Regions from separate parts of the Paenibacillus sp. JT31N17 genome, predicted to be linked through region 3. Evidence: riboswitches for the same ligand, from Rfam matches in the RefSeq annotation. Region 3 holds a riboswitch; each other region holds the start of a gene.
What was found. Region 3 has a riboswitch for cyclic di-AMP ahead of AC0YOB_RS30880 (hypothetical protein). Riboswitches for the same ligand answer to the same signal wherever they lie in the genome.
Positions count from the first base shown of each region.

Region 1 (8,004 bases), on a different contig from region 3:
CATCTGCGCCGCTTCTGCCCGGGTTGCAGGGCTTTGGGGAGCAAATCTGTTTTCTCCCTGACCATTGATAAAACCCCGATTATAAGCCGCATCCACATAATCCCTGGCCCATTCGCTGATCGACATCCTGTCGGCGAAGCCAGCGGATTGCCCCTTGCTGATAGAATCGCCTGCTGCAATCTCATAGGCTTTCATGAGCATAACAGCGCCGCGGAGCGTTACGCGTTGGATTGAAAGCCAAGCGACGATGCCCGCCTGCAGCTGTTGCTTCAATTAAGCCAGCCCCTGCTTCAGCTCTTCCGGCGAGCGGTCCCACCACTCTTCGTTGTTGGCGATCAGCAATTTGCGCAGCGCAGCCTTCTCCTCGGCTGAGAGCTCACTCAGCACGAAGCGCCGCTTGATTGCATAGTCCAGATTGTTCACATGCTGGGCGAGGATCTTCCACCCGCGGCGCGCCTCCGTATCCACGAGCATCGGGCAGGCCGTCGCTCCCGCATAATAAGAGCCTTCCTCATTCCGGTCAACCGCTACCCACACAATCCAGCAAAGACGACCGTTCGGTACCGTTTCTTTATCCGGGCTGAACTTGATGCCCTTCTCCACCTTGCTCTTGGCGTGCATGGCGCCTACATCAATATAAGCCTCGCCCTGATCGATAATGACGCATGACACCGCGCTGAGGTCGATCGTTCCCGCCCCGAAGCCCCGATGCTCCTTATTGCTCACCACATTGAGCGAGAGCTGCCTCTTCTCTTTCTTCTCCGGCGCAGGCGCCGCCTGTTCCGGGTTCTTATCCTGTCCTTGATCCTGTTCGGTCATCTGTGGTTCCACTCTCCTTCTCTGCAAGCCCGTATATGCCGCCAGGAAAAAACGGCTGCCGCCGCCCTCTGGCAGTTAAGCCAGGTTTCTTCCCTCAGAAATATAAGCAAAGTATGATGAAATCTTATACTTTCTTATATTTTAAAAGCATCGCCCGTTTATTGCCGCGCATGCTCGCCAATGATTCCAAATCCCGCGTCCGACAAGGCTTCTTCGCCTGTCCACACTTTAATTCCATTTTAGCTAATAATCCGGGAAAAGCCAACATATACATGCTGTAGATGCTTGTCAACGGGAGGGAATGGTTCAATGACGCCACGTCACACCAAACGTTTGCTGCTCCTTGCAATAGCTGCCGTCCTGCTCGGCGTGAGTGCCCAGTATGGATTCGGGGATGCCTGGGCTTCGCAATATACGTATGCTTTTGCCCCCGACAAAACAGATACGTCGCCCAAGACACCTCCGCCGCGCATCAATATGCCGGAACCCGACCCGGTGGTGCAGCCCGGGCCGGATGCGCCGCTCAGCAAGCGGGTCGTCGAGTACCAGATTGATGTCCGGCTGCAGGAAGATACGCATACGCTGCAGGGTCTGCAGACGATCACATGGACAAACCCGGGCAAACAGCAGGTGTCCGAGATGTATTTTCACCTGTACCCCAACGCATTCCAGTCCAAAGACTCGACGTTCATGCGCGAATCCGGCGGCCAGCTCAGGAATGACAAGGCCACGGAAGCAAGCCTCGGCTACATGCGGATCAATTCGCTGGTCACCAGCGAGAATGACAGCCTTCTGCCAAGGCTTCATTATGTGCAGCCCGATGACGGCAATGCGAATGATCAAACGTTGGCCAAGCTCCGCCTGCCCGAGCCGGTAGCGCCCGGAAGAAGCGTCACCCTCAAAATGGCCTTCGAGGTCAAGCTTCCGGAAGTCTTTGCACGAATGGGCTACATGGGGGATTTCGTTATGGCCGGCCAATGGTTTCCGAAGCTTGCCGCGTATGAGACGGTAGGCACCAGGGGGAGAACGACCGAAGGCTGGGATGCCCATCAGTACCATGGCAATTCTGAATTTTACAGCGACTTCGGCATTTACAGCGTAAAAATCAATGTGCCCGCCTCCTACAAGGTTGCCGCAACCGGATTCCAGACGAAGCCTGCCGCAGCTGACAACAAACGGAAAATCTTCTCCTTCTATGCGGACGATGTTCATGATTTCGGCTGGAGCGCCTCTCCCGACTTTGTCTATGCGGAAGAACCGTTCTCGACCGACAATGTCCCCGGTGTCCGCATCAAGCTGTACCTCGACCCGCTGCATGCCAAGTTCAAGGACCGCTACATGCATGCCGCCAAATCAGCGTTGGCCAAGTATTCCCAGTGGTACGGGGCTTATCCCTATTCCACACTCTCGATCGTCGTCCCCCCCAAAGGCGGCAACGGGGCGGGAGGAATGGAATATCCGACCTTGATCACTTCGTTCGCCGCCGAGACGGACAATCCCGGCTACGATCTGGAGCGCACCGTCGTTCACGAGATCGGCCATCAATATTGGTACGGCATGGTCGCATCCAATGAGTTCGAAGAAGCCTGGCTGGATGAAGGCTTCACCTCCTACTCCGAGGACAAGGTGATGGAGAGCGAATACGGCGTAGCTCCCAATCTTCCTGTGGAAGCCAGCTACATGACCGATCCCGCACCGCTCAAGCAGCTTTCCTGGTCCTACCACAGCCATAATCATTATGCGGAAAATGTGTACATGCGGGCCAAGCTCGTCCTGTTCGGCATCGAGAAACAGGTCGGTCCGAAGATCATGAGCAAGATCATGCGGACGTACTTCCAGAAATACAAGTTCAAGCATCCGTCCACGGCGGATTTCCAGCATGTTGTGGAGCAGGTCACCAAGACCAAGTGGAACGATTATTTCAGCCAGTTTGTCTACGGCAATCAGATGTCCGACTATTCGGTTGAATCGATTGCGGTCAAGCCTGTGAAGGAAAACGGCACTGTGAAGTATGAGTCAACCGTGCTGATCCGCAAGAATGGCGGCAGCTACGGACCTGTCCCGATTGTTTTCCAGTTTGCCGACGGGACGACCCTGCCGAAGGTTTGGGATGCGGCGCAGATGCACATTCAATATAAGCTGGTGCATTCCTCTCCTTTGCTTTGGGCAGCGATTGATCCACAGAATGAGAACGTGCTCGACAACAAGCATATTAACAATTTCATGAAAGCCGAGCTTCCGGAGAAGGTACAAACGCGCTGGAGCATTGGCGTCGCCAAGCTGCTGGAGGGGATCTTCACTTCCCTTGCCTGGTAGCCTGGCGGCCTGGAGCCGGCAGGTACCCGCCAAACAAATGGAGAAAAAAGGAGGTGAAGGCTTGCATGAACCATCATGTGAAGCAAGGCTGGCATCTGACGATGAAGCATTTTTACATCATTATTATGCTGTTCCTGTACGAGCTGCTGTGGGGCTTCTTCCTCTACCGTTCGGTTGAAGGAATTATGGTCCCGCTGCTGAAGCGTTACCCGGACAGCGCACCCTCGGACGGAGCTGTGGCGCTTTTCCTGACGGAGGCGCAGTTCCAGCTGCTCAAGACCGATCTCATTCGTCCCTATATCTGGCTCTTCGCAAGTCTGCTGCTCGGGCGCATGCTCCTGACCCCGTTCCTGAACGCCGGGCTGTTCCATTCCCTGCATCATGCCCAGGATGAGAACGGCACAAGATTTATCAAAGGAATCCGAACGGCGTGGAAGCCGATTGCACTGCTTTACGGCATCGAAACGGCCTTGACGCTGGCTCCGGGCGTTTGGCTGCTGCCCAAAGCGCTTGATGCCCTGCTCAGCAGCGGCAGTCTGGCGGACATCGCCAACAAGGTCGGGCCCTGGGCCGGCGGTTGGCTGGTGTGGGCGGCTCTGCTCCACCTGCTCTTCCTCGCCATGCAGTTCGGCGTTGTGTCCGGAAACGGCGCGCTTCGCTCATTCTGGGGCGGGGTGCGGCATCTTATTCCGCTGGCCGGCATCTCGCTGCTAATGTGGGCCATTGGAATGGCGCTCAGTCTGACCATGGCCTCGGCCTCTATGCTCTGGGCCGGATTGATTGCACTCATTTTGCATCAAAGCTATCATCTGGTTCGTACGGTTATGAAAGTGTGGACAGTAGCCTCGCAATATGAAGTATGGCATTCCAAGCAGACCTGACCACCGCTCTTACTAGCGAAACAGGCAGCAGGCAGAAGTCGGTTCAGTTGCCGGTGAGAACTTAAAAATATTAAAGAGGGATCAGCCGTTTTGATGCGGTTGGTCCCTCTTTGTTTTGAAAATATGACATCTGAAAGGCGAATTAGAGAAACAGGCGCAGTCAGATATTGTCGATAATGCGGGTGAAATTGGAAGCATTCATCTGCCGGTATGGACTTAAGTCTCAAGTTTAGACCACAAAAAAAAGGCTCCTGCAAATGCCGGAAGGCCCTTTCGCATTTTTTGCAATAAGATAACGAGACGAGTTGTCAAAAAGTTTCACTCTAATAATTCTAATTTGTGAACAAATTGTGAATTTGGAAGGAGATTCGCTAAAAAAACAGAATTAGTATGCCAGCATGAAAAAATTGCCGAATTCTCTTGGATGAGAAGCGGGGGAACCATCTTGGGTGAATTGATCCCGACATTTGCTGCAACGAATGTCAGAGGGTATCATAGGGAGCCTTCAACCGAACCCCACAGCTAACCTCGCAGGCAACCGGAAGGGGTCACATTTTTTGAAAAAAGTTTCTGCACTACTCATCGGTCTAGCATTGGTACTCTTGTTCCAAGTTGGGAGCGCACTAGCAGACTCCAAAATGGACGGCGTTATCAGTGATGTGATCGGCACTCCTTACCGCACGGCAGGGACGACTACCAAAGGATTTGACTGCTCCGGATTTACGATGTACGTGTTTGACAAACTCGGCGTCTCGATCTCGCATTCATCCTCCGCCCAGTCCAAGCTGGGCAAGAAAGTAGTCAAGGACGACTTGATTGCTGGTGATCTCGTATTCTTTAATACGAATGGTCGCGGCATTTCGCACGTCGGCATTTATGTTGGAGACGGCAAGTTTGCTCATTCCTCCTCCAGCAAGGGCGTTACCATTAGCAGCCTCAGTGACTCTTACTACGTTAAACGCTATGTTACTGCCCGCCGCGTAATGAGCCCTGAGACATTCGAGAAATACGCTGACGAACCTTCTGATGAATTGGTTGACAGCGAAGACGCTGGTTGATCAGTGTCAATGAGCGTTCGCTAACGAATGCTGATGCATAGCCGCAGCAGCTTGTCCGATTGGACAAGCTGCTGCGGCTTTTGCTTTTTCATTTGGGTGTATGAAATAAGAAGCGGCACTTATATATACCCCGTATGTTCCGGTATTCAAACAGTCCCGTGCATGCTGGATGCCGTCAAAATGGACCCGATAGACCCGGGCGTTGTGCGAAGGGTGCCGGCGAATCTCGCAATCGGAGGGAAAATGGGTATAATATAACCACAATCCCAACCTTGATGTATGAATGAAAGGAGCTGTTAGGTGATGGCAGAGCTTTCCCCTGCGCTGCAGGTGTTTCATCCGACTCTTGCGGGGTGGTTCCGGCAGGCCTTCGGCGAGCCGACCGATATTCAGCTGGACGCCTGGGCTTCAATTATGGACAATCATCATACGCTCATCGCAGCACCCACCGGCTCCGGTAAAACACTTGCGGCGCTGCTGCCCTGCCTGAACGGGATCGCAGTGGGCAAAATCGCCGCCACGGCCCCGGGCAGCAGCTGGAAGCCAGGTGTGCGCACACTTTATATTACGCCCTTGAAGGCGCTTAATAATGATATTCAGTACCATATCATCGGCTTTATGGAGGCCATTGAACGTTTCCATGAAGAGCATCAAAGAGCGGAGACCCTCGCTTGGCCGGGAGTACGCTCAGCCGTGCGGACCGGGGATACGTCCTCAAGCGAGCGCGCCAGAATGGTGCGCAATCCGCCGGATGTGCTGGTTACCACCCCTGAATCGTTCTACCTCCTGCTTACCTCCGAGAAAGGACGCGGCATGCTGCAGACGGTGGAAACGGTCATTGTCGATGAAATCCACGGGCTGGCTGGAGACAAGCGGGGAGCTCATTTATCCCTGTCGCTGGAGCGGCTGAGTGCGTTATGCCCGAAGCCGGTGCAGCGCATCGGAGTCTCGGCGACACAAAAGCCGCTTGAACGCGTTGCCCGCTTCCTCGGAGGCTGGGAGCAGCGGGCCGATGCGGCGGCCGGTCATCCAGCCGCGGACGCTCCCGGGGCGGCCGGCGAACGGGAGGAAGCCGTCAGCCCGCAGGAAGCGGATACAAGCTCCGGGCGCAAGGCGGGCGGGCGTTCTCTATACCCTGCAATACCGGATTCCGTGCACAATAGCGGCTCCCTGCCGCCCGCTGCCGGAGCAGGTGCAGAGACCGGGCAGTGCCCGCACCCGCTTGGCTACAGTCAGCGGCCTGTTACGATCGTCCTGAGCCGAATATCAAAGTCCATTGAGGTTCGGGTTACGATGCCCGACCTCAGCAAGCCGGCCAAGACCCGCGAAGCCGTCTGGCTGCCGATCGTTGACCGGGTGTTCCAGTTAATGAACGACGCCCGGTCTGTGCTGATCTTCGTCAACAGCCGCCGGCTGTGCGAGCGGCTTGTGCTCCGGCTCAATGAGCACGCCGGCTACGAGATGGCGCGCGCCCATCACGGCAGCCTCGCTCGCGAGCGCAGGCTAACGATCGAGGGCATGCTCAAGGCAGGCGAGCTTCGCTGCCTCGTGGCCACCTCGTCACTGGAGCTCGGCATCGATGTCGGACATGTCGAGCTGGTCATTCAGATCGATTCCCCGAAGCAGGCCGCGGCCGGCATTCAGCGGATCGGGCGCGCCGGGCATGCCGTGGGCGATGTGAGCCGCGGCTTCATCCTGGCCCGCGGCCGCAGCGAGCTGCCGGAATCCGCCGTGCTCTGCCGCGATATCACGCGCCGTGATATCGAGGAGATCGTACTGCCGCAGGAACCGCTTGATGTGCTCTCCCAGCAGATTACAGCGATGGTCGCGGCGGAGGATCTGGAGGTTGGCCGCCTCCACGCGCTTATTTCGCGGAGCGAATGCTACCGCGAGTTTCCTATGGGGCGTCTGGAGGCTTCGCTGAAGGTGCTGACCGGCTTTTATCCCTTCGCCAAGCCGCTTGTGGATTGGGACCGCAGCCGCGACCTGCTCAGCAAGCGGGCGAATACCGCCATGGCCGCAATCACCGGAGCAGGAACGATTCCGCAAAGCTCCGCTTATCCGGTTCACCACGCGGACAGCCGCGTCCATCTGGGCGAGCTGGACGAGGAATATATCCACGAGAGCCGTGTTGGAGATGTGTTTCAGCTCGGCACGTCCTCATGGATGATCAGCTCCATCCAGAACGACCGGGTTTATGTAAGGGAAGCGCCGAACCGCTTCAGTGAAATTCCCTTCTGGCGTGCGGAATCCGGGGGACGGAGCTATGAGCTCGGCGTAAAGCTGGGACAATTCATGGGCGAGCTGGAGGCCCGCATGCATTGGGGCGAAGAGGACACCGGCGTGCAGCCCGCTTCTTTGCCGGGGAATTCAGGCGGGGGCGGGACGGATCAGCCCCCGCCGGATGAATCGGAAATCGCGGCCATCCACTGGCTGGATACGGAGTACGGACTCGATGCAAATGCTGCGGCAGAGCTCATCGGATTTGCCAAATCCCAGCACCGGGCGCTGGCTCTGCCGACTGACCGCAGGATCGTCATTGAGCATTACCGCGATCTGATGAACCAGACGCGGGTTATTATCCACAATCCGTTCGGCCGCCGGATCAACCGGACCTGGCTGCTTGCCATTGAACATCAATTCAAGCGGCTGCTTCCTTACAAGATGTACGGCAATGCAAAAGACAACGGAATCGAGCTGGTGCTGCCGGAATGGGATGCCTCCTGGCTGAAGACATTGTGGCATATCACGCCGGAGAGTATCGAGCCGCTCATGACCGAAGCGATCGCCGGATCGCCGCTGCTGGCCATCGCCTTCCGGCGTATAGCCGAGACGTCCCTGCTGCTCTCGCGCAGCTTTACCCGGACGCCCATGTGGCAGAAGCGCCTTCGCAGCGAAGAGCTGCTGAAGCAATCCCTGCCGTATGCGGA
Region 1 covers NZ_JBWDNP010000018.1:51,811-59,814, forward strand. The annotation lists gene AC0YOB_RS32980 (S-layer homology domain-containing protein) at 1-273, opposite strand, end outside; gene AC0YOB_RS32985 (YwhD family protein) at 274-819, opposite strand; gene AC0YOB_RS32990 (M1 family metallopeptidase) at 1,129-3,135, shown strand; gene AC0YOB_RS32995 (hypothetical protein) at 3,201-4,016, shown strand; cyclic di-AMP (ydaO/yuaA leader) riboswitch at 4,415-4,568, shown strand; gene AC0YOB_RS33000 (C40 family peptidase) at 4,574-5,074, shown strand; gene AC0YOB_RS33005 (DEAD/DEAH box helicase) at 5,378-8,004, shown strand, end outside.
Region 1: linked by a shared signal. The riboswitch ahead of AC0YOB_RS33000 (C40 family peptidase) and the one ahead of AC0YOB_RS30880 (hypothetical protein) in region 3 are both predicted to bind cyclic di-AMP.

Region 2 (8,004 bases), on a different contig from region 3:
TCCCGGATTCAGGGTATAGCCATCCAAAACAACAATATTCATCGAAATTTAGCCCTCCATCATATTCTTATGAAAACTAGCCCTGCTGACGAAGCAAATCATACAGGGTAAACGTGACAATCCGCGCGGCTGCCGCGACATCCTGGAGCCGGACATGCTCATCCGCCCGATGGCCGTTCGCTTCCTCCAGCGTTCGGGGACCTGCACCGAACATGACCGTCGGGATACCCGCCTCCGTGAAATGCCGCGCATCGGCATAAAGCGGTACCCCCTGCACGGGCAGTTCCCCTTCTCCCATGACCTGTGTCCAGTTGGCGCGGAGCGCCTCCAGCAGCGGCCGGGTCCCTTCAAGCTCCTTAAAGGGCAGAGCAAGCAAAATACGCCGGATTTGGAGTTCGATGTCCGTGCAGCACTGAACGGCCAACCCGATGACTGCCTTCAGTTCCTGCTCGACCAACCCGGGATTCTCCTCCGGAATGATGCGCCGGTCCAGGCGTATAACACAGCGGTCCGGCACCACATTCGTGTTGATGCCCCCCTGAATAAGTCCAACGGACAAAGTCGGGGATTCAATGCCCTCGACTGCAGAATGGATGCCGGATAAATGATTGCGGTAATCGTATAAAGCGCTCAGTACTTTGTTCATAGCTTCAAGGGCATCGGCTCCGGTATTCGGGATAGCCGCATGGGCTGACCTTCCCTTGAGCGTAACTTCAAGATGCAGACAGCCATTGTGAGCGGTTACCGCCGAGTAAGTGAAACCTGCTGCGACTGCGTAATCCGGTGCAATTAAGCCTTCGCGAAGCAGCCGCTGCGGACCAATTTCGCCGCCCGTCTCTTCATCGAAAGTGATAACCAGACAAAGCCTGCCGTCTGCCTCTACCCCGCACTCACGCAGCGCCATGACCGCATAGGTATAGACGGCGATATCGGACTTGGATACGGCGGCTCCTCTGCCATAAAGCTTTCCTTCCGCAATAATAGACCCGTAGGGGTCATATGTCCAGCCTTCTCCGGGCGGCACCACATCGCCATGTGCGTTAAGCGCAATTACGGGACCTGTACCAGTGCCAAATAGAGTATCGGCAACCACATTTCTCCCCTCTGCCATACCAGCTGCCAGCGTCTCTTCTTTCGGAACGACATCCATAAACGGTTCAAAGCCTCTGTCTGTCAGCTCCCTGACAACCACCTCAGCGATTGAAGCGCAGTTCCCCGGCGGATTGTCGGAAGGGGTGGATACAAGTTTGCCTAGCAGGTCGATCATCCCGGATTCATGATTCCGCAGCCAAGCCGCAAGCTTTGCTTTATCGTCATTCATAAAATAATCCCCCTAATTAAGAAACTCGAGATCATCCTATTACCCATGCGGCGTGATAAATCCACCTGTAATAATAAGAGTCTGACGATAGCGCTTGCATCATATTTAGTATTATTTTAGCACATAAAATGGGGGGTCAGGGGTCAGGCTGCAGGACAAAACATGGATTTTATTCGTTCAGGCTGGCCGCTCTTTTCTCATCATGGTCCTGTTTATCCCTCTCGGCCAGCTCTTCTTTAAACAAATTTGCCAGGTCTGCCTTATTGCCGTAAACATAAATGAGATCCCCGCTGCGCAGTTCGGTGGATAAACGCTCTTTACGAATGGTTTCTTTACCCCGCTTGATAAAAAGAAGATTAATATCATGCTGATCTGTCAGCAGCTCCTGAACGCTTTTGCCAACATGCCGGGAATTTGCAAAAAGAGGAATATCGATAAATTGATCATTCTCGCCCATCTCAAAGATTTCGGAAACCGGCAGTTCCTTCAGATCGAAGCTTTGCTGGAGCTCACCATGAAACCATTTTGTCAGAAAGGTGTGGACCGGCGTAAAACGCAATATCAGCAATAATAAACCAAGTACAGCAGCAGTCCAGACAAGCTGGGGTACGTGAAAGCTCTCCGTCATGATTGCACTGATGGACGAGATAATAACCGCTAGGGAAAACACACCGAACAAAATAAGAAACATACCGATGTTCCGCCGAACCGGATGCCTTAATATGAGCTCAGACTCTTTGGTCGTGAAGCCTGTCCCCGTCATCATGGAGATCACCTGGAACCGGGATATTTCACGCTTGAGTCCCGTACTGCGGAAGAGAATAACCGCAATCTCGAGTACCAGGAAAATAATGATGAAATAGATCAGGATAAACTTGAATCCCATGATGATCCCCGCCTTTGCTCATTTCTCTCGATTACCATTACCCGAATTGTCCGAAAAAAATCGCGAGATGTATAAATCCCCACAAATCGGCAATCCTATCTGTATCGGCGTCGAGAGATGCCGTAGACAACCGCGGAGAAGACTTACGTTTCCCCATAAGCTCTTCGTCCGGTTTCTCCTCTCCCATGAAAAGGGGCTCTCGAAAGAGAGCCCCGGTTTTTTTATGTAGATCTTCGTTTCCGGAAGGAGACATTTGAAAGGCTTGCCTATGGTCAAACACATTTGAAGGCGGATCAGCGGTCCAGCCGGGACCGTTATTACCATCCCTGTTATCATGCTGACGCCTTTTCGGAAAATTGTTTTTCATCCCCCGGTTGGGTTGAAAAAGCGTTTGAGGATGCCAAAAAGCGTTTTGAACAAGAGCGGAACAACTCCCGCCGGTCACATGGGCCAGCGGGAGTTTTGCGTACGGCTTGCATGGTAGACATTGGGTCGATTAGATTAGCCCAATCAGATCAAGCCTTTGCGGTGCAAGATCGTCAGCACCCGGTAGAAGTCGCAGGAGCCGCCTGGCGTAGTATCGACAATGCCTGCTTTCTTCGCAGCGACTGCGCCTCCATGGCCCATTCCGGAATCGTTTCCATAGATTGTCTGCCCGCGAGCTCCGCTACTTTTGCTTTCAATTCTTCAAAGGCGGCTTTTTCTTCCTTGGTCATCTCTTCGTCACCCTCCTCCTCCACAATCCCGGTCTCGTCGTATTGGATCAGTCCATTCAACTTAATAATGGAGATCAGCTTGGCGGCATAGTCGGGATCAGTCGCATACCCGCACATATAGAAAGCCCAGCACTGCCCGGCTGGTGTTGTCGCAGCTCTTACAGGGGCATAGCGGCTTCTGGCAAGCAACAGATCCTGATCCTTATAAAAAGCTGTAGACGCTATCGTAAGCTCTGAATGAAGTGACGACATTAACCGCCTTGCCCCCGTATATTTCCCAGGTTCCTTTGCTTGCCATTTCTCCCGTCCAATAAGCGTTTGGCGCGCCGCTGCCCACCTTGTAGCCGCCCAGGTTGTTCCAGCTGTTAAGGTTTCCTTCCGTTTCCAGCCAGCTTTGGGCAAGACGCACCGAGGGCAATAGCGGCGATTCTTCCCGCCTGACCTGGAGAACGACAGGAGCCAGGAGTGCGAAGAAATCCGCTTTTGTATATCTCATCGTGAAATTTTCTCCTTGTGATAAGCTTGTCACGCTTGTCATACTGTTTCGTATTCAAACACACCTACTTTAATCGCGGCATGTGTGGACATCATGTACTCTTCATTTTCCGGACTGTACAAGTCTGTCAGAGTAAACTTGCGAGTTTCATTCTACCCGTCCGCCATACTCAAGTCTGTACTCAAAAAAATGAGTATTTATTTCATCCGGAATATGTGCTGATCGGCTGATGGCTGCAGCAGGATCTATGGAATTCTAATGGGAATTTTCGGAAAATCATGCTACCATGAAGGAAAACCCGCCGCTTAGGGTGGATTGACGGGTAGGAAAATAAAATATGATCTATTCGGCCATTATTGATCTTTTACTCGCAGCCATGATTTATTTCTACGGCCGCAAACACGAAGCGACCAAATGGGCGGTATTATTTCTATTTTTCGCTGGGCTTGGCAGTTTTTCGGATGTCGCTCAGGCACCTGTATGGCACAGTCTCTTCTTCTTCATCCTCCAGGCCTGCACCCCTTACGGCTTCATCATGTTCTCGATCGTTTATTCCGAAACCGCGATTCCCCGCGTCAAAAACATACTCACCTACGCGCTTGCGCTACCGATTATCATGACGCTGCTTATTACGCCGATGAGACCCGATATCCGGATGGATTTTCTCCTCCTGCTCTTCTGGGCGGTTCCCTATTATCTGGCCGGATGTTTTCTCATTATCTACGCCTATCTGAAAGAAAAGAACCCGCTTAAAAGAAGAAACCGTCTCATAACCGTCTGTTTTGTTGTTCCTCCCGTCATTATGATTGTTGTGGTCAATCACTTCGAAAGAGCTGTGAATACGTTTGGCAGCTACCGGTATATCAGTTATTTCGTCGTCATCGCTTTTGCCGTATTTATTGTGTCTGCGATCCGGTTCGGCGTGCTTGGCGTAAGAATCAAATTTGAAAAGCAGCTTCACGATCAGACGATAAAGGGAATTGCATCGGGGGCGGCCATGCTTAACCATGCCATGAAAAATCACATCACAAACATTGATATGCTGACAGGCCGTTTGAAAGAGCATGTACAGAACCGGCTGCATGAACAGGCGGACGAGGATATTGCGGTTATTCAAGCGGAGACGAGACAGATGATGCATATGGTGAAACGCATCAAGAAACATATAGAAGATATCGAAATTGTCGAAGGACCTGCAAGCTTGTCCGACATTGTCGCCCAGGCGCTGCTATCCAACCGTTATTTGCTTGAGCATAAAAGGATTTCCGTACTGACGGACTATTCTTTGCCCTGCAATTTGATTTGCGACAAGCTCCACCTTCAGGAGGTATTCGCCAATCTGATCCGCAATGCTGTTGAAGCGGTGGAAATGGACAATGGCATGCTGGCAATAAGAATACATGAGAGCAAGAAAGACTTCCTGGTTGATTTCTCCAACAATGGCAGGGGAATTGACAAGGAGACCCGCGCGCAGCTTTTCGAGCCGTTTTTCTCCACCAAGCACCATGAGGATAATTTTGGGCTGGGTCTGACTTATTGCTACCTGATCATGCAAAAGCACGGCGGAAGCATTGATGTGTCAAGTCAGCAGGCAGGAGCTACTTTTTCCATTCATTTGCCGAAGACACGCCGGGCATAAATAAATGAAAATGAAGAATAACGATTTGATTCAATGTCATTTGGCGCGGTTAATATTGTTACATGACCCCCCATTGATATAGTTTCATTTGGTCCGCGAAAGCTGCGGGCCACTTTTTTTGTTCACTTACTGACACAATCGGCCATTCCAGTGCGCGCTCACCCGGCTCATCTTGTTGGGGAAACTGAATCCTGACGCAGATAGAAGAGCGATTATGAACAGTTTCATCGATTGATTCCGTTTCCATGTACGAAATAGGGTCAAAAACCCGCAAATACCCGCCAAAATTGAATTTTACTTTAAAGGGTGGAAGGCGTATTATTTCTCTCAACAACTTCATACTCGTATGAAAACGCTGAATTCCCGCTAGGGAAACGGGGGAACCAATTAGAAACCATTCTATGGTTTCACGGGGTTAATCCTACTATTTGCTTGGCAAATACAGGGACGGGCACTCTCAAGCCCGAATCCGGCAGCTAACCTCGTAAGCGCATTGAGAGAGAACCGCACTCAAATCCGCCCGCAGCCCATATGTGCTGCCAAGCAGCCTGGGAGTAGAGATTCTCTGCTTTTCGGGCTTTTTTTTGCCTAAATTTGTTAAAGAACAAGGAGAGCGGTCAATATGATCGTATTATCAGATTCCCTGCCCCGTCTGAATGTCCGGCTTCAGCAAAAAATTTGTTTTATGGAGATGTTTCTGTATGACAGCATAACTGTCGCGAAGGCCGTACCGCCGGGAGCTGAGGCTCGCGGAACCGGTATTATTTTGCTCAATTTGACCAGCAGTGGCATATCCGGCTGGAGCGGATGCCCCGTTCCGGATGCACAGCAGCGATTCGATATTCTTCAATGGTCATCCGAATTTTTGCAAATGAAGGGTTTGTCTGTTGGCGAATGCCTTTACCATGTCCAGACGAAATGCGGCTCATGGAGCAAGGAGAGAAGAGAGCTTGCCGAATCTGCACTGCTTGCGCTTGAATTTAAGCTTGATCATCCCATTCATCTGAACACGGGCAAAAACAAGAAATGGGACCGTGCCGAGCTGTTTGATCGATCGCAATCATACTGTTATTATGCTTTGGACTAATCAGAGAAGGGAATGAGAACGGATGCTGGAACAGCTCTATCACGAAATTGAAAAAGCTTATATGGAATGCGAAGCGGAAATTTCGGAGATTCGTCCGGAGGAGATAGAAGTCAGAATCATCCGGAAATATCTTGTCATCCTGGCCAAATACGGCCCTGCTGCGGAAGATTCGGTTCCAGTTCTGGAGGGAGCGGGAATTTCCTTTCACCCTTTGAATGATCCGGAGCTCGAACAGTTCCATTCCCGGCTGAAATTGAAATTGGCGGAGCTGACGGAATGCCCCGTTCTCTCCATTCAATCGGATATAAGCGCCCACAAAGGGGAGAAAATGGAGCTGATTCTGTTTGGCTGCGATATTGAGAGCCTGTATATTCAGGATTGATTCTTTGGAAAACCACCTTGCGTCACCAAAAAAAACTTGCCGCATCATATCCAGCGAACGCCTATGGCACAAGCTGCATACAATGTATGACTTTTTACAGGCAAGAGAGGGTGATTCCAGGTGGAATTTCAGCTTGTCCCGCTGCATTGGGTTTACCTCGCCTTTATCGTCTTCATAATGGCTCTGCTCATCAAAAGGCGGGATACGACCTTAATTTGTGTGGTTGGTATTTTGGCGCTTGGTCTGCTGGCAACAGAAAGCCTCAGCGGATCAGTCAGCGGTATTTTCAACAGCTTTATCTATGCAACAAAAGAGCTGATCGGCACGATTTTTATTATTTCCATCATCGTCGCCATGAGCCGAATCTTGATTAAAACCGGCGTCAATGAGGTAATGGTAGCTCCACTTACGCGGTTCTTAAGGACGCCCGCTCTCGCCTATTGGGGCATCGGTTTGATTATGATGATTACGTCCTGGTTTTTCTGGCCTTCTCCCGGCGTTGCGCTTATCGGCGCTGTTCTGCTGCCGGTTGCCGTAAGAGTGGGGCTGCCGGCGCTCGGCGCGGCCATGGCCATGAACCTGTTCGGGCACGGGATTGCGCTTTCCGGAGATTATATTATTCAAGGCGCTCCGAAGCTGACTGCAGATGCAGCCGGGCTGCCGGTCTCGGAAGTAATGGAGGCGAGCATTCCCCTTGTAATCGTCATGGGTCTCGTCACAACGGTAACGGCATTCTGGATGATGCGGCGGGATATGAAGAAGGGAACGTGGAGAGACGGCCTTGTATCAGGGACAATCAGCGGGCACACGGCGAACCAGAGCGAAGGGCGCATCACCCTGCCTCACAAACAAAAGCAGCTGCTTGCCGTGCTGATTCCCGTGCTTTTCGCTATCGACGTGGCAGCCATGTTCATTCTGAATCTGCAGGGCGGGGACGCCACGGCGCTTGTAGGCGGCACTGCCGTGTTGATCCTGATCGGGGTCACGATGCTTGCTCACCGGAACCGGGGTCTGGAGGAAACCACAGCTTATTTGATCGAAGGTTTCCAATTCGGCTTCAAGGTGTTCGGTCCAGTCATTCCGATCGCGGCATTCTTCTATCTGGGAGACGCCGCTTTCACGGAAATGTTCGGCAATGTGCTGCCGGAGGGCTCTCACGGCATCGTAAATGACCTCGGGGTCGCGCTTGCCAACCATGTGCCGCTTAATCAGGCAATTGGTGCCGTAACGCTTACCGTGACCGGCGCGATTACGGGGCTGGACGGCTCCGGCTTCTCCGGACTATCATTGGCTGGTTCGATCGCCCAATTATTCGCATCCGCAATCGGAACCGGAGCGGCTACGTTGACGGCTCTCGGTCAGGTTGCCGCAATCTGGGTCGGCGGCGGAACCCTCATCCCCTGGGCGCTTATTCCGGCAGCCGCCATCTGCGGAGTTGATCCCTTCGAGCTGGCCCGCCGCAATTTGAAGCCGGTGC
Region 2 covers NZ_JBWDNP010000003.1:471,461-479,464, reverse strand. The annotation lists gene AC0YOB_RS14025 (D-2-hydroxyacid dehydrogenase) at 1-42, opposite strand, end outside; gene AC0YOB_RS14020 (ArgE/DapE family deacylase) at 77-1,321, opposite strand; gene AC0YOB_RS14015 (TrkA C-terminal domain-containing protein) at 1,491-2,207, opposite strand; gene AC0YOB_RS14010 (hypothetical protein) at 2,747-3,175, opposite strand; gene AC0YOB_RS14005 (hypothetical protein) at 3,126-3,419, opposite strand; gene AC0YOB_RS14000 (sensor histidine kinase) at 3,757-5,058, shown strand; cyclic di-AMP (ydaO/yuaA leader) riboswitch at 5,402-5,565, shown strand; gene AC0YOB_RS13995 (hypothetical protein) at 5,681-6,145, shown strand; gene AC0YOB_RS13990 (hypothetical protein) at 6,168-6,527, shown strand; gene AC0YOB_RS13985 (hypothetical protein) at 6,705-8,004, shown strand, end outside.
Region 2: linked by a shared signal. The riboswitch ahead of AC0YOB_RS13995 (hypothetical protein) and the one ahead of AC0YOB_RS30880 (hypothetical protein) in region 3 are both predicted to bind cyclic di-AMP.

Region 3 (8,004 bases):
TGGGAGTATGCGCGGGGGCAGGAGGGAGACCCCTGGAAAGGGCATGTGAAGAATCCGGAAATACCGGAGAGCCTGAGCGGGCGGACCGGCGATTTATGGCGGCAGGACTGGGTCAACCGCCAGTATCTGGATGCCGAAGAGAAGCAGCCGCTCGCGGTTACGGTCGACCGGGGCATCGAGTTCATGGAGCGGAATCACGATCAGGACCGCTGGTTCCTGCAAATCGAAGCGTTCGATCCGCATGAGCCTTATTTTACGCAGCAGAAGTACAAGGATTTGTATCCCCACTCCCCGATCGGCAAGCATTTTGACTGGCCGGATTATGGGAGGGTCAAGGAGCAGCCGGAGGAGGTACAGCACGCTATCTTCGAGTATGCCGCGCTGGTCAGCATGTGCGATGCGCATCTGGGCAGGGTGCTGGACACGTTCGACCGTCTCCATCTATGGGAAGATACGCTGCTGATCGTCAATACGGACCATGGCTTCCTGCTCGGGGAGCATCAGTGGTGGGGGAAAAATATTCAACCGTTCTATAACGAAATCGTGAATATTCCGCTGTTCTTGTGGGACCCCAGAAGCAGACAACATAACAGGTGTTCCGATGCGCTGGTGCAGACGATCGATCTGCCTGCGACGCTGCTTGACTTCTTCAGCGCCGACCTGCCGGCGGACATGCAGGGGAGGCCGATCAATGAGGCAGTCGTTCAGGGCAATGCAATCCGGGAAGCGGCATTGTTCGGGATCCATGGCGGCCATGTCAATTGCACGGACGGGCGGTATGTGTATATGAGAGGGCCGAAGGATGCCGGCAACCGGCCGCTGTACGAGTATACGCTGATGCCGACCCATATGAAGCGGATGTTTGCTCCCGGGGAATTCGAAGGTCTGGAGCTTCGCGCGCCGTTCTCCTTTACCAAGGAGTGTAAAGTGATGAAAATTCCGGGCCATACATTCGTCAATCCTTACCAATATGGAGATCTATTGTTTGATCTGACTCAAGACCCGAAGCAGGAGACGGTTATGGACGATCCGGAGGTAGAAGCGCGAATGATTGGATTGCTGGCCGGACTGATGAGGGACAATGACGCACCGCCTGAGCAGTTTGAACGGTTAGGGATACCATTGGACGGAATCGTTACAGCAGAGGAAGTAATCCGGGAGAAAGAGCGGAGAAGACGGCAGGACGCAGAAACTGGAGGAACAACATAAAGGAGCTGGGCTGGCGGCCGGGGAAAGTGCTCAAAAGCCATCATGGAAAAGAATTGCTTGCCGGACTAACCGGACAGCCCATTTAAAAAAATGCTGAAAGGCCCGGGGAACTATTCTTGGGGCCTTTCGTTTTGCTTACTGATCCTTACAGCTCCATACTGTTTCTTACGATCAGGGCGGCCCCGGTAACAACCGCATCCTCCTTCAGCTGGCCTTTCGAGAACCGTGGCTCATACGCTGGATAATTATACGTGTTTTGCCTGGCAATCTCCGTCGCGGTCTGATAATACATGGGGTTGGAATTAATCAGCGCTCCGCCCAGGATGACCTGCTCCGGAAGAAAAATATTAATCAGATTGGCAAGTCCCACGCCAAAATAAACGGCGGATTGGTGGAACATTTCCCGGACGGAAGGGTTGTCGGATGACAAGGCCTGCACCAGGATATCGAAGTTTAGCTGTTCAGGTGTGATCCGGTATTGCTGGAGGAGCGCATCATCGCCCATTTTCGCCCGGGCTCTGGCTTGCTTCTCCAGAGCCTGCACGGAGGCCAATGCTTCAAGAGCCCCATAATTTCCTGAAGAATGAAGTCTGGGCCCGTCCGTTTGAATAATCATTTGCCCGATCGATCCTTCCATATCGACTGTTCCATGGACGATCCGGCCATAAGACATCATAGCCGAACGCAGGCTCACGCCGGCGTGGATATAAAGAGCATGCTGGAAGTTCTCACGGCGCATCGACCACTGCTCGCCAACCAGGGCCATATTCGCCCCGTTCTCAAGCGTGCTCCTGATCCCGGCTGCCTGTTCGAACATCCGGCAGATCGGAACCTGGGTCCAGCCTCTGGCCGGAAAATAAAGCGGGCTTAGAATCATGCCGTTAGTCCGGTCCAGGGGCCCGACAGCCCCGATGCCCATGCCAAGGATTTGATTGGGCCCGATCTGGTGATCCCTCATGATATCCTGCATGAGACGGGCCACGTATTCGACCGTTCTCTCCGGTGTCATGGCCTCATCCATCCGCCAGCGGACGAGCGACTTCGGGTTCATCTGCATGTCGAATAAGCCGAGTGTCGAGGAGATCCTGGAAATATCCAGCCCGAAAATATAGCCGTAATCCGGTCTGATCTGATAAAGAATGGGCCGCCTTCCGCCATTGGAGGGACCCCGTCCGGTTTCCTGAATCAGCCCTTCCGCCACCATATCATCCAATAAACGTGTTAACGTGCTGCTTGTAAGCTTGCTCGACGTTAATAAATCCGCCTTGGAAACGGTCCCCTGCTCGGCCACCTCGGTGTAAATAAGCTTTTTATGCGAAGGAACAGCTCTCTCGGGTTTGTTCTTCATCGTTAATCCCTACTTACACAAGTATTATAATCGTAAATATATAATTCTGATTATACCCGAATAGAATGCCTTCCGCTATCGCAGCCCAATTCGCCCGCCTAACTTTAACCCATATTGAATTAAATGAAGGTGAATAATCGGAATTGGACAAATTGAAGCTAAGAAATACCTATTAAATAAACCTTTAATTAGCTATAAAATGAATTTATAACCCATTTACCGATTAGATAAATCCAAAATGAAATAAATGTGATAAAATAGAGAAAAGTGATTGAAAGAGGGTAAAACAATGGCGCAGGCTTGGAAAGAACGACTGGGAATCCTCCTACAGCTGTTTTGGGTATTTTTTCGGATTGGACCATCGACTTTCGGTGGCGGTTATGCCATGATGCCGGTCATTGAGCGTGAGATTGTCGGAAGGAAGAAGTGGATCGGCAAGGCGGACATGACCGATATGATATCCCTTGCCGGTTCTGCTCCGGGCGGGGTCGGCGTCAACGCGGCGGCTTTCGTGGGCTTTCGGAAGGCCGGCTTCCCGGGAGCGGTTGCGGCCGTTATGGGCGTGACGTTCCCTACTTTTTTGATCGTTATTGTACTCAGCCTGTTCTATTTATATTTTAACGATAATCCGAAGGTCGAGGCGGCTTTGAAGGGGATACATGGCGCCGTCGTCGCGCTCATCCTCATGGCCGCCTACAGAATGCTCAAAACATCCGTTTTTGACGCTGCGACGGCATTCGTATCGATTGCCGCACTTATGTTTCTGTTTGCGAATATCAATCCCTTGTATATCATTGTTTGCGGACTGCTGGGAGGGATTGTGCTTATACAGGTGAAGAGATTGATGGGGCTTAAGACGAATACGGAGAAAACGTCCTCGGAAGCTCAGAAGCCGGAGCCGGTTTACCTTGAATATTACATCTAAGAGCGGCATGGTTTAGAAGGGAGGGATGAAGGAATGATTTGGGGGCTGTTTATCACATTTTTGAAAATAGGTCTGGTTTCCTTCGGCGGCGGTTACGCGGTGATCCCCATGATTCAGTTCGAGGTATCGGCTCATCAGTGGATGACGGGCGGCGATTTTCAGCAGGCTGTGTCGCTGGCGGGCATGGCGCCTGGTCCGATTGCTACCAACGCGGCCACCTTGATCGGCTACAAATCAGCAGGCATTCTGGGAGCCGCCGCCTCCACTTTGGGGATGGTGCTTCCGTCTCTCACCGTGGTTGTGCTGATGGCGGCTTTTTTCTTCCGGCTGCAGCATAATCAATGGGTAAAATCCTCATTTTACGGATTACGGCCCGTCATTACGGGATTGATAGTATTCGCCGCCATCCATTTCGGGTTTCCGGACGGCGAGACGGGCTTCACCTGGGTAACGGTCTGCACGCTCCTGATCTGCGCCGGATGCTTATACCTCCTGCTGAAATACAAACTCCATCCCATTATGGTCATCATGGCTGCCGGAGCCGCCGGGATTATATTGTTCTAATTCAATTAAAGTATCGCTGCTGCTTGTTAGGGCGGACGATGCTTTTTTTTGATTTTATCCGCACGGGAGTTATTAATACGATTTATTATGCTGCTGTACGCCATAATTATGTGTTTTTGTACACGTTATTCTGGATGGCTTGATCGACAAGCAGCACGATCCACACCTCCGGATCTGACTTTAGAGCATACAAAATAAGCCCGAAGAGCACAGAAACTCTCCGGGCTTCCCTACAATATAAAAAGAGGTTTGAATGCTAGAACAAACTAATATAAGAAGATGCACGGTCAAACAATACGGTTTTTATCGCTGACTGATTATGACCGGGATTGCTTTTCAACTGCTCCAGAGCTGAGGAGACCAGTACACTTTGAATGGTATCTTCATGATAATGCTGCAGTAACCAACCGAGATTATGAGGCTCCCTGGAATCCAGAATGTCCCGGAAACGGTTGGACCATGTAATCCAGTCCGCGGGCTTTTGCCAATTTTCCAGCACCATATCGCTCCATGCTTGTCCGGCGTTTGTGGTCAGAAACAGGATGACCTGATAACGGGTCATTTTGTTTTCATTGAGGGCCACAATAAACAGCTCCATCCTTTTGACTTGAACAATCTGCAGGCGGAGTTCCGGTTCAGGCAGCGGGTCAGCTTTGGGCAGTGGGTCAACGGTTTGAACAGACATCTTTAAATTCTCTCCCTTTTTTCGCTTACGAGGTTAGCTGTCGGATTCGGACGAGAGAGCCGCCCTGCCAGAGCCGTTAGGCATCCGGATTCACCCCTTGAACGCCAGAAGTCCCAGACGCTCACATGGTTCCCCCGCTGCTTCCTTTGGAAGCACTCAGCGAATAAATGATAGCCGTAATCAGGCTTGCCATTTATCATATTCCGTTCCTTTTCTTCTGTAAAACGATCCGCAGCCTGATAAACACTTCATAACGCCATATTTTTCATTTAAAGTGAAAATAAGCGGCTAAAACCAGTCATTTTGCGCAATTACTCGTTCCCTCTTCATGTTGCTAATACGCTGCTCCATTCTTCATATATGCTCCCGAAGGGCCTGGTTTCATTTTAAGCGGAGATAAAGAAAAACAGCGAAATACCGCGATATACAGAGCATAAAGAAGCATTGATCCTCTGAAAGCGCTTGAAAATATGTCCAGCGGCGTTATTTGTGCCCATAGCTGTTCTGGACATGCTTTACACGCCGTACGGCTGGGAGTATGATTCATATCGTGCTCAACAGCATATATCCATTTTTTTGATCGCTGAGTTTCCGCCTTCGGGTGGAAAGCGGGGGAACCATAGAAGCGTTGTTGGTATCCGATGTGAGAGTCGGATCGTACAGCGCAGGGGTGAATCGTTGCAGGAGTGTCATGAAACTCATGCAATGTAGGGCGACTCTCACCGCCCGAATCCGACAGCTAACCTCGTAAGCGCAGGTGGAGAGAGGAATGGTGAACGAAGTGATCGATTAAATTCGACCGCAGAGCGTCACGTGCCTCTGCGGTTTTTTGTTGTATAGATTTTTGTATAAATCTTGAATTTGTTTCATTCGCTGAATATTGCGCAGCAGCTGCAGTAACGGGGGAACCAACGACCGTCCTTGTCCATCGGGACGAAAGCGACGGTCACGGGGTGAATCATCCGGCATTCCAAAATGCCGGGCGTAGGGCTACTCTCATGCCCGAATCCGACAGCTAACCTCGTAAGCGTACCGGGAGAGGCAACACTTATCGCGAGCGATCAGGACGTTTGTCATGGTCAAAGAAGCCGCAGGTAAAGGTTACTCTTTTCCTAAGGCTTCTTTTTTGTTGCCTTCTTCCCTTGAATTTGGAGGAGAAACGTATGGAACAACGGCCCATATTGGTGGCTGCATCGACTGAGGCAGGGAGAAAATTCGTACGGCTGCTGCTCTACAAACAGCAGCCTGTGGTTGCCCTCACGAATAATAGGAGGGAAGAAAAGCTGCTGCGGGAAATGGGCGTTAATGAAATTATACGTGTGAACACGACCCGCAGCAAAGCGGGAGCGGCTCCCCTATTTTCGATCGGACGCGTTTATATTTTTGAGTCGAGCCTGCCGCTCAGCTGTCAGTATCTGCAGCTCATGGCCAACTGGTCCTGCCAGGAGATTACCGTTATTACGACGGTATGGCATCCCGAGGTTATTTATAAAAAGCTCGGCGCTGCCTATATTGTGCGCACGCAATCCGGAGATGTCGGGTTCTTGCTCAGCCGCCTGAATGATCAACCATAAAGGGAGTGCTGTTATGTTGGATGTATGGATGATTTTGACTTTGATCGCCTCTTTCCTTGTTATCGCCGGATTCTTGGTCTGGTGCGACAAATCGATCGATGAGACGGAGGGAGAACGCTTATGACGCTGGTTTTGATTTTTACAGGCGCGCTGCTGATCTACCTGGTGTATGCCCTGCTTCATCCGGAGAAATTTTAAATGAGCTTGAGAGTCGATTAAGCCCCAAGGAGGAACGGCTATGGACATATTGCAAATTATTATTGTGATCGGCGTTCTGATGCTGATCGCCAAACCGCTCGGGAATTATTTGTATCATGTATTCTCGAATGAACCTAACCGCACAGACAAGGTGTTCGGTCCGGTGGAGAAAGTGATTTATATGATCATGGGGCTGAAGAACAGGGCAGGGATGAGCTGGAAGAAGTACGCCATCAGCTTCGTTACCATCAACTTCATATTCGTAGCCATCAGCTATGTGCTGCTGCGGGTGCAAAGCGGGCTGCCGCTAAATCCGAACGGAATCGGCGATATGGAGCCCACGCTCATCCTGAATACGATAATCAGCTTCATGACCAATACGAACCTGCAGCATTACAGCGGTGAAAGCGGCCTGTCGTATTTCACGCAAATGGCGGTCATCATGATGATGATGTTCACGTCGGCGGCGACCGGCTTCTCGGTTGCAGTCGCATTCGTGAGGGGAATCACAAGCAAAGGCAAAACGGTAGGCAACTTCTTCGAGGACTTCGTCAAAGCGCACACGCGGGTCTTTTTCCCGCTGGCGATTATCGTCACCCTGGTGCTGGTCGGCCTGCAGGTGCCGCAGACGCTTGATCCCACCTTGTCCGTAACGACTCTGGAAGGCGCGACGCAGCAGATCGCAATCGGACCTGTAGCTTCATTGGAATCGATCAAGCATCTGGGCACCAACGGAGGCGGGTTCTTCGGCGTCAACTCGGCGCATCCGTTCGAGAACCCGAGACCACTTACGAATGTCATCGAGATTTTGTCGATGTGGGTGCTGGCTGCGGCGCTGCCTTTCATGTACGGCAGGTTCGCAAAAAGCCGCAAGCAGGGCTGGGTTATTTTCTCGGCCATGATGATCCTGTTCCTTGTATTCCTCTCTGTCGTCTATTCGGCTGAGAAAAGCGGGAACCCTGTCATGAACGGGCTTGGCATTGATGCTTCGCAGGGCAGCATGGAAGGTAAAGAAGTACGCTTCGGGATTGCCCAGTCGTCCCTGTTCACAGCGGTTACGACGGCGGCGACAACGGGATCGGTCAATAACATGCACGATACGCTCACGCCGATAGGCGGTCTTGTACCGCTTGCAGAGATGATGCTTAACGTCGTATTCGGCGGTAAAGGCGTAGGGCTGGTCAATATGCTGATGTATGCCATTCTTGCCGTATTCATCTGCGGTCTGATGGTCGGGCGAACGCCCGAGTTTCTCGGCAGGAAGATTGAACCGCGGGAGATGAAGCTGATCGCGATCGCTATTCTGGCGCATCCGTTTATCATTCTTGCACCGACGGCCATTGCCTTCCTGACCGATCTGGGAAAAGGGGCCATTACGAATCCTGGCTTCCACGGCATCTCGCAGGTGCTGTATGAATACACCTCGTCCGCGGCTAACAACGGCTCCGGATTTGAGGGACTCGCCGATAATACGCCGTTCTGGAATATTACCACGGGCCTT
Region 3 covers NZ_JBWDNP010000015.1:61,220-69,223, forward strand. The annotation lists gene AC0YOB_RS30855 (sulfatase) at 1-1,209, shown strand, start outside; gene AC0YOB_RS30860 (ROK family protein) at 1,355-2,557, opposite strand; gene AC0YOB_RS30865 (chromate transporter) at 2,847-3,482, shown strand; gene AC0YOB_RS30870 (chromate transporter) at 3,516-4,046, shown strand; gene AC0YOB_RS30875 (hypothetical protein) at 4,303-4,731, opposite strand; cyclic di-AMP (ydaO/yuaA leader) riboswitch at 4,739-4,903, opposite strand; cyclic di-AMP (ydaO/yuaA leader) riboswitch at 5,303-5,500, shown strand; cyclic di-AMP (ydaO/yuaA leader) riboswitch at 5,593-5,777, shown strand; gene AC0YOB_RS30880 (hypothetical protein) at 5,895-6,305, shown strand; gene kdpF (K(+)-transporting ATPase subunit F) at 6,426-6,503, shown strand; gene kdpA (potassium-transporting ATPase subunit KdpA) at 6,544-8,004, shown strand, end outside.

Region 4 (8,004 bases), on a different contig from region 3:
GAAGATTAATGTGCTGCTTGAAATATGAGCATGATAATTATGAAAGCGTCCGGGAAGAGCTTCCGGCCGTTGGCAAGGTCGTTGTCACTTCCCTGGGAGAAGGCAAAGTGACCGGAATAAACGTAGGCACCAAATCCGTTTATGTGCAACTATTCGATGGTGGGAAGCCGAAGGAAATGCCGCTGGATGATGTCGTGATCAAATAAGGCGGGAATCCGTAAGTCCGAAGCTGAACAGTCTTTGGGGTGGGAACTTGAACAAGAAGGATATATTTAACCAAATGGACGAGCTGGAAACGAATATGGGGAGCCTGCATGTTCAAATGGGCGCGCTCAAGCAGCGGGTGAAAGCATTGCTTGAGGAGAACAAACGGCTCAGTATCGAGAATCAGCAGCTGCGCAAGATATTTAAGCGCGAAACAGCGATTCTCTCCGCTCATGTAGAGCCGGAGGCTGCTGTTGCTGCCGCTGATCAGGGAACTGTAGAACTGCCTCCTCATATGCCCTTGGACCAAGCGGCAGCTGTCGGCGAGGGCTACGACAATCTTGCCCGTCTTTATCATGAAGGATTTCACATTTGCAATTTGTACTACGGGCATTTGCGTACGGAGGGTGACTGTTTGTTCTGTCTATCCTTTCTGAATAAGGAATGATTACACAACAAGACCCGGCTTCCCGGGTCTTGTTTGTTTTATGTCCCGAGAACACGGATTTACCATATTCCTTCATGGATTATGCCGGGATGTCAGAAAGGCTTGCAGCGGGTAATAATAAGGGAAGAAATGAGGGCATCATGCACGTGTCTAATCCATTTAATGAAGGAACACTGAAATCGAATGAGCGACTGGATGATTTGTTGACCCATCAGCTGCACATCATCCAAAGCCGGGATGTGTTCAGTTTCTCTATGGATGCGGTTCTGCTGGCGAGATTCGCCGGGGTTCCGCCACGGGGAAAAGTACTGGATTTATGTACCGGAAATGGAGTTATTCCTCTGTTGTTATCTACCCGCACCAAGGCGGCTATAACGGGCGTTGAGATTCAACCCCGCCTTGCGGATATGGCCAGGAGAAGTGTGGTATGGAACAAGCTGGAGCACCAGATTCACATTCACGAAGGCGATCTTCGTTATTATATAGAACATAGCGGTTATGGCAGCTTCGATGCGATTACGGTCAATCCCCCTTACATGCCGGTGGGAATTGGCGAGCGGAATGAGAATGAATATGTTGCGAATGCCAGGCATGAGTTAAACGGGACTTTGGATGATATTGTTGCCGCTTGCGCCAAGCTGGTCCGGACCGGCGGACGTGTATCCATGGTGCATCGGCCGTCGAGATTGATTGAGATTACGCAAACGCTTCGAAAGTGGAAATTGGAGCCCAAGCGGATCCGCTTCGTCCATCCACATGTGGAGGCAGAGGCGAATATGGTGCTGATTGAAGCGGTACGCGACGGCAGGCCCGATGTTAAGCTTCTGGCGCCTTTAATCGTTTACAATAGCCAGCATCAATATAATGAAGAGATCATGCAGATCTATTATGGAAATCATCAGCCGGAAACGAGGATCGAGCCGACATGAAAGTTCAGCAAAGCTTTACGCAAGCGAAAGATCAAGAGAGCAAGAAAGCGGGTACGCTCTATTTGGTGGCAACGCCGATTGGGAATCTGGAAGACATAACTTTTCGTGCGATCCGCACGTTGAAAGAAGTTGATCTGATTGCGGCGGAGGATACCCGGCAGACACGCAAGCTTCTGACTCATTTTGAAATCCAAACCAGGCTGGTAAGTTATCATGAGCATAATAAGTCGGCAAGCGGCAGCGAGCTTATTCGCCTTCTCTCTGAGGGACTCTCGATTGCGCTGGTGAGCGATGCGGGGCTTCCCGCTATTTCTGATCCGGGTGCAGAGCTGGTAGTAGCGGCAGCTGAGCAGGAAATCGCGGTGGTTCCCATACCAGGGGCGAACGCGGCGCTGTCGGCACTTATCATATCCGGCCTGCCTACAGACAGATTCCTGTTTACAGGATTCCCCCCGCGCGAGCGCAAAGCACTGCAGGAGTGGCTGCAGCAGCTGAGGAAACAGGATGCGACTATCATCTGCTATGAATCGCCTCATCGGGTGGCCAAAACCCTCACGGCTATGCTGGAGCAATGGGGCGACCGTGACGTAGCTATGGTGCGGGAGCTCACGAAACGATTTGAGGAGGCGGCGAGAGGGACAATATCAGAATGTCTGGCTTGGCTCAGTGAACATCCGCCGCTTGGCGAGTACTGCCTGGTCGTTGCCGGAGCCGATGCATCGGCAGCGAAAGATCTGGAGGGGGATGACAAGCCTTGGTGGACGGAGCTGAATCTGGAGGAGCATGTAAGTCGTTATGAAGCGCAGAATCTGGATCGGAAAGAGGCTATCAAGCTGACCGCGGTTGATCGAGGGTTGGCAAAACGCGACGTATATAATGAAATCATGCGAAAGTGAATGCCTTTTCTATCTTGGGGCCATAAAAAAAAAAGGACCTTCCTGATAAGCAAACTCAGGAAGGCAAGGAGTATTAAAAAGGTTAGAATTAACAAATGTAAGTTGATTAATTATATTATAACGCATGATTCCGGTTTTGTCTCTTATTTTGTTACAGGAGTTGGCATTTCGGATAAACAAGCGTTACATACAATTTTTCCCTTGAAGTAAGTGACATTCTCGGCATTACCACAGAAGATACAAGCGGGCTCGTATTTTTTCAGCATAATGCGTTCGCCGTCCACATAAATCTCCAGGGCATCTTTTTCACCGATGCCAAGCGTACGGCGCAGTTCAATGGGGATTACAACACGTCCGAGCTCATCCACTTTACGCACAATACCTGTTGATTTCATCATAATCTATCCCGTGCTCCTCTCAAAATACTTATTTCGTCATTTTTCGACAAAGTTCTATTAATTCTTGTTTTTATAATACCAACGTTTCCCATAATAGTCAACCTTGATTCTGCTTGCAAATACGCCGTTTTTCTCCGTTTTATCCATAAGGATAGGGTGTATAGCCTTACATAAATCATACAACGATACTGACTATTTGGTAATGCGTTTACGACACAATTCGACACATTAAAAAGAAATTATGTCGAATAATTGAACATCGGAGGGGAAAAAGATGAATCCTAGACATCATTCGCTAGCCGAGGAGAAAGTATTTAAAGATCCGGTTCATAAATATATTTATGTGCAGGATGAGACGATATGGAATCTCATTAATACGAGGGAATTTCAGCGTCTGCGGCGAATTCGTCAGCTCGGTACATCTTATTTGACCTTTCACGGGGCGGAGCACAGCCGCTTCTCGCACTCACTGGGCGTTTATGAAATAACCAGAAAAATCATTTCTCAATTTGAACGGGGGGGTTATACGGATTGGCCCAGGGAAGAGAGGCTTGTGACGTTATGCGCCGCCTTGCTGCACGATGTGGGTCATGGTCCCTTCTCGCATTCAATTGAGCAGGTGTTTGATACTGATCATGAGGAATGGACATGCCGTATTTTACTGGAAAATACTGAAATTAACCAGGTCCTCCGCGACTGCGACCCCTCCCTGCCGGAAAGGGTGGCGGCTGTAATCTGCAAAACGTATAATCAGCCGATTGTGGTCAGCCTCATATCCAGCCAGATGGACGCGGACCGTATGGATTACCTGCTGCGCGATGCATACTATACAGGCGTCAATTACGGAACCTTCGATCTGGAACGCATTCTTCGCGTTCTAAGGCCGTATCAGGGACGAATTGTTGTAAAAGAGAGCGGAATGCATGCCGTTGAGGATTATCTGATGTCCCGCTACCAAATGTATTGGCAGGTTTATTTTCACCCGGTCACCCGGAGCTCCGAAATTATACTTCGACAAATATTTCGCAGAGCACGCGAGCTTTATGGGGGCGGGTATGCTTTCTCATGGATGATCGAACCGCTCCGGCATCTGATGGAAGGTACGCTTGATGTGGAGAACTATCTCCTGCTGGACGAAGCCATGGCTCAAACAGCCTTTACGCAGTGGTTGAAGGAGGAGGATTCTCTGCTGGCAGAATTATGCACCCGATTCCTGAACCGAAAACTATATAAATACATAACCATGGACAATGCCGATGAAAAGCTTTGGCAGGAAATTCGTGAACAATTTCAATCGATCGGTCTCAATCCGGACTATCATCTGGAAATCGACTTTCCCTACGATATGCCGTATGATGTATACCGTCTGGGTCATGATTTCATGGACAAGGATGAACGTCCGCCGATTCTGCTTCTGGGGCAGGATGACCGCTTGTCTGAAATCTCCAGAAAGTCGGATATCATCCGCTCGATTACCGGAATTCATCAGGGCAAATATCATCTGTATTACCCCGAGGAGCCTTTACTTGAATCGGCCCATCTGTTGTCGCCTCATATCCGCGAACGATTCGGGCTCTTATTATAGAAGGGAGATCAACTTGCTTATGTTAATCGACACACATACCCATCTGGATTCGAAACAATTCGACGAGGACCGCGCGGAAGTGATCGAACGGGCCCGTGCTGCCGGGATCTCGAGAATTATAAATATCGGCTTTGACCGGGAGACCATTCCCACGACAATGGCTCTGGCGGAGCAATATGATTTTATCTATGCGATTGTGGGCTGGCACCCTGTTGAAAGCATTCATATGCTGCCCGGAGACCTGGACTGGATTGCATCGCTTTGCGATCATCCCAAAGTTGTGGGGATCGGCGAAATAGGCTTGGATTATCACTGGGATACGTCTCCGAAGGACGTTCAGCAGCGTGTTTTCCGGGAGCAGATCCAGCTTGCGCGGCAGAAGAAGATGCCTATTTCAATTCATAACCGGGAGGCACATGAGGACGTGCTTCATATACTGAAAGAGGAGAATGCCAAAGATGTGGGCGGGGTCATGCACTGCTTCTCAGGCAGCTGGGAGACGGCGAAACAATGCCTCGACATGAATTTCTATATTTCGTTCGGCGGACCGCTCACATTCAAGAACGCGCGTGTTCCCAAAGAGGTGCTGGCACAGGTGCCGCTTGACCGTATTTTGATCGAGACCGATGCTCCTTATTTAGCTCCCCACCCCTACCGGGGGAAACGAAACGAGTCCGCTTTTGTCCGTCTTGTAGCAGAAACGGTTGCCGAAATTAGAGGGAAATCTGTAGAAGAAATCTCAAAAATTACGACAGAGAATGCTCAGAATTGTTTTGCTTTTAAAGAAAAAGGGCTATAAGAGGTAGCAATCAAGACATTTCGAGTGAAAAAACTAATTTTGAGTCAGTAAATTGGCAGTTTTTCACGTGATTTTCCTTAAAATTCGTTAAAATCGCGATTAATCTCTTCTTTACAATGAGCAGCAAAAGGCGGTATCATTCATCTCAGAGCTTCAAAACTTGCATTCCTTTTCCAAAATATCGCTTAATCTCCGAAGTCGGAGAGCGGGGGAACCAAACATTGATACACTTCGTATCGGACGAAGGGCAGTAAATGTTGAATTCTTCTTGGGGTGAATTTTATGGAAGCATGTGGTAGACATGCCAGCCATGAATAGGGCGACTCTCTCGCCCGAATCCGACAGCTAACCTCGCCAGCGTAATAGTGTTATAAGAGAGATCAACCTCGTGCATTTAATCCATGTCCCGTCGTCATCTGGGAAGCCACGAAACAGATCCTCTGTCGTCGTCGGCTTCTTTTATTTTGAATATTGCGTAAAAAGACGACATAGGGTTTACCATGGAGGTCGAGGTTGGAATGAGGAGTGGCGTGCAATCACGCCAACAAAAACAATAGAACCGTCAAAGGCAATCATGTAACTAGGCGGCGGGGCTATGAAGGAGGACCGAAGAAGTGGGCGCACTCCAGCTTAAGGATACCCATGGTAAACGATCATCCAGCATGTCTTTCGCATTGCGATGGAAGCATGAGAACGTGCGTTTAATATTACTGAGCGCTCTGATCTCAATCGCTATGACTTTCATGTTTCTGGTGTTGTTGTACGGAACGGCTGACAAGCACGTCTCCGTAGTAGTGAACGGACAAGAAACCATTGTTTCGACAAAACAATGGGTCCTTCAACGCCTACTGGATGAACAAGCCATCACGATAGGGCAGTATGACAAGGTGTCCTTACCTCTTAACGGGGGAATAAAGGACGGCGACCGCATCGTCATTGACCAAGCGGTACCGGTCCATGTGAAGGCAGACGGCAAGGTAAGAACGTTGTACACGACAGAAAGAACGGTTAAGGCAGTGATCGATCAAGCGGACATACTGATACGCAATCAAGATAAGGTTTGGCCTGCCATGGAGGACAGAGTAAAGTCCAACATGAGTGTCACGGTCACACGGATCGAGAAGAAAATTTCGGAGAAGGCTTATACGGTTCCCTTTTCGGTCGTGAAGAAGGAAGACCCCAAGCTTGAGCAGGGCAAACAGAAGCTTGTTCAGAACGGCAATGAAGGCAAAGTAGTCAAACAGTTTGAGAACGTATATGCGGACGGGGTGCTTGTGTCCCAGACTATGGTTACCAAGCTGACGAAAGCGGAGTCGGTCGATAAAGTGGTGGCGGTGGGTACCAAGAAGCCGGAAACGAATGTAGTTACGCTCTCAGCGAAGGCGGGCTCTTCTACAGTAACGACCAAGCGGGGCGACAAGCTGAAGCCTAAACAGATATTGAAGAATGTAACGCTGACTGCATATGCTGCGGGCGTTTCATCAACGGGCAAGTCAAAAAGTCATCCGCAATATGGGATAACGGCATCAGGTGCGACGGTTCAAGAGGGCAGAACTATCGCGGTTGACCCGAAGGTTATTCCTATCGGCTGGTGGGTCTACATTGAGGGTATCGGTTTCCGCAGAGCGGAAGATACGGGCAGTGCCATCAAAGGCAAAAAAATCGATGTTTATTTTGAAAGTGAGTCTTATGCTGAGAAGTTTGGTCTCAAACGAGGATACACGGTTTATGTGCTCGGGCCGAATAAGCCGGAGGCAATTTAACCTTGGGACTTAACTCCTTTAATAAGGGTTTACCTCATTCATATCGTATTTTAAACATAAATATGCCATTATAAGGAGAGGCGATTGCCTCTTCTTTTGTATGTTTGTCTGAAGGGAATGGATGGACGGCATGATTAAGGAAATAATCGTAGTTGAGGGCAAAGACGATACCGTGGCCATCAAGCGGGCAGTTGAAGCGGAAACGATCGAGACAGGCGGTTCAGCCATCGGCGCGGATGTTTTGCGCAGGGTGGAGCTCGCACAGCAGCGCCGCGGAGTTATTATATTTACAGATCCGGATCATGCAGGGGAGCGCATCCGTAAAATTGTTGCGCAGCGCGTGCCCGGCTGCAAGCATGCTTTTCTACCCCAGGAGGACGCAAGCTACAAGGGGGATATCGGCGTCGAGAACGCCTCGCCCGAAGCGATTCGAAGAGCCCTCGCCAATGTGCGTACGGAAGCGGGCAGCGGCGAAGGGACAAGCCAGCCCGAGATCACCTGGGACGATCTTATGCGGGCAGGTCTTCTTGTGCATGCGAATGCTTCGGAGAGGCGTCTGAAAATGGGCAATTTGCTCGGCATCGGCTATGCCAACGGCAAGCAGTTTTTTAAGCGTTGCTCCATGTTCCGAATTACGCGCGAGGAATTTGAGCTGGCATTGACAGCGATGGAGCAAGAGAGCAGCGAAAGGGGCAAGTCATGAATGAGCGGTCCAAACGTGCATGAGGATGTAGCTTCGCCAAGACGCACACGCGACATCATTGCCAAATACGGATTTTCCTTCAGAAAAAGTCTCGGACAAAATTTTCTGATTGATCAAAATATATTGCAAAAAATCGTATCGGCAGCAGGGCTGGACGAAACAAAAGGAGCTCTGGAGATCGGGCCGGGCATCGGAGCCTTGACCCAACAGCTTGCCGAGCAAGCCGGGCGCGTTGCCGCTGTGGAAATCGACAACAGGCTTATTCCGATTCTAAGGGAT
Region 4 covers NZ_JBWDNP010000025.1:6,544-14,547, forward strand. The annotation lists gene AC0YOB_RS36445 (PSP1 domain-containing protein) at 1-206, shown strand, start outside; gene AC0YOB_RS36450 (initiation-control protein YabA) at 254-652, shown strand; gene AC0YOB_RS36455 (tRNA1(Val) (adenine(37)-N6)-methyltransferase) at 799-1,581, shown strand; gene rsmI (16S rRNA (cytidine(1402)-2'-O)-methyltransferase) at 1,578-2,477, shown strand; gene AC0YOB_RS36465 (AbrB/MazE/SpoVT family DNA-binding domain-containing protein) at 2,621-2,875, opposite strand; gene AC0YOB_RS36470 (HD domain-containing protein) at 3,150-4,460, shown strand; gene AC0YOB_RS36475 (TatD family hydrolase) at 4,480-5,259, shown strand; cyclic di-AMP (ydaO/yuaA leader) riboswitch at 5,432-5,634, shown strand; gene AC0YOB_RS36480 (3D domain-containing protein) at 5,874-7,022, shown strand; gene rnmV (ribonuclease M5) at 7,153-7,725, shown strand; gene rsmA (16S rRNA (adenine(1518)-N(6)/adenine(1519)-N(6))-dimethyltransferase RsmA) at 7,726-8,004, shown strand, end outside.
Region 4: linked by a shared signal. The riboswitch ahead of AC0YOB_RS36480 (3D domain-containing protein) and the one ahead of AC0YOB_RS30880 (hypothetical protein) in region 3 are both predicted to bind cyclic di-AMP.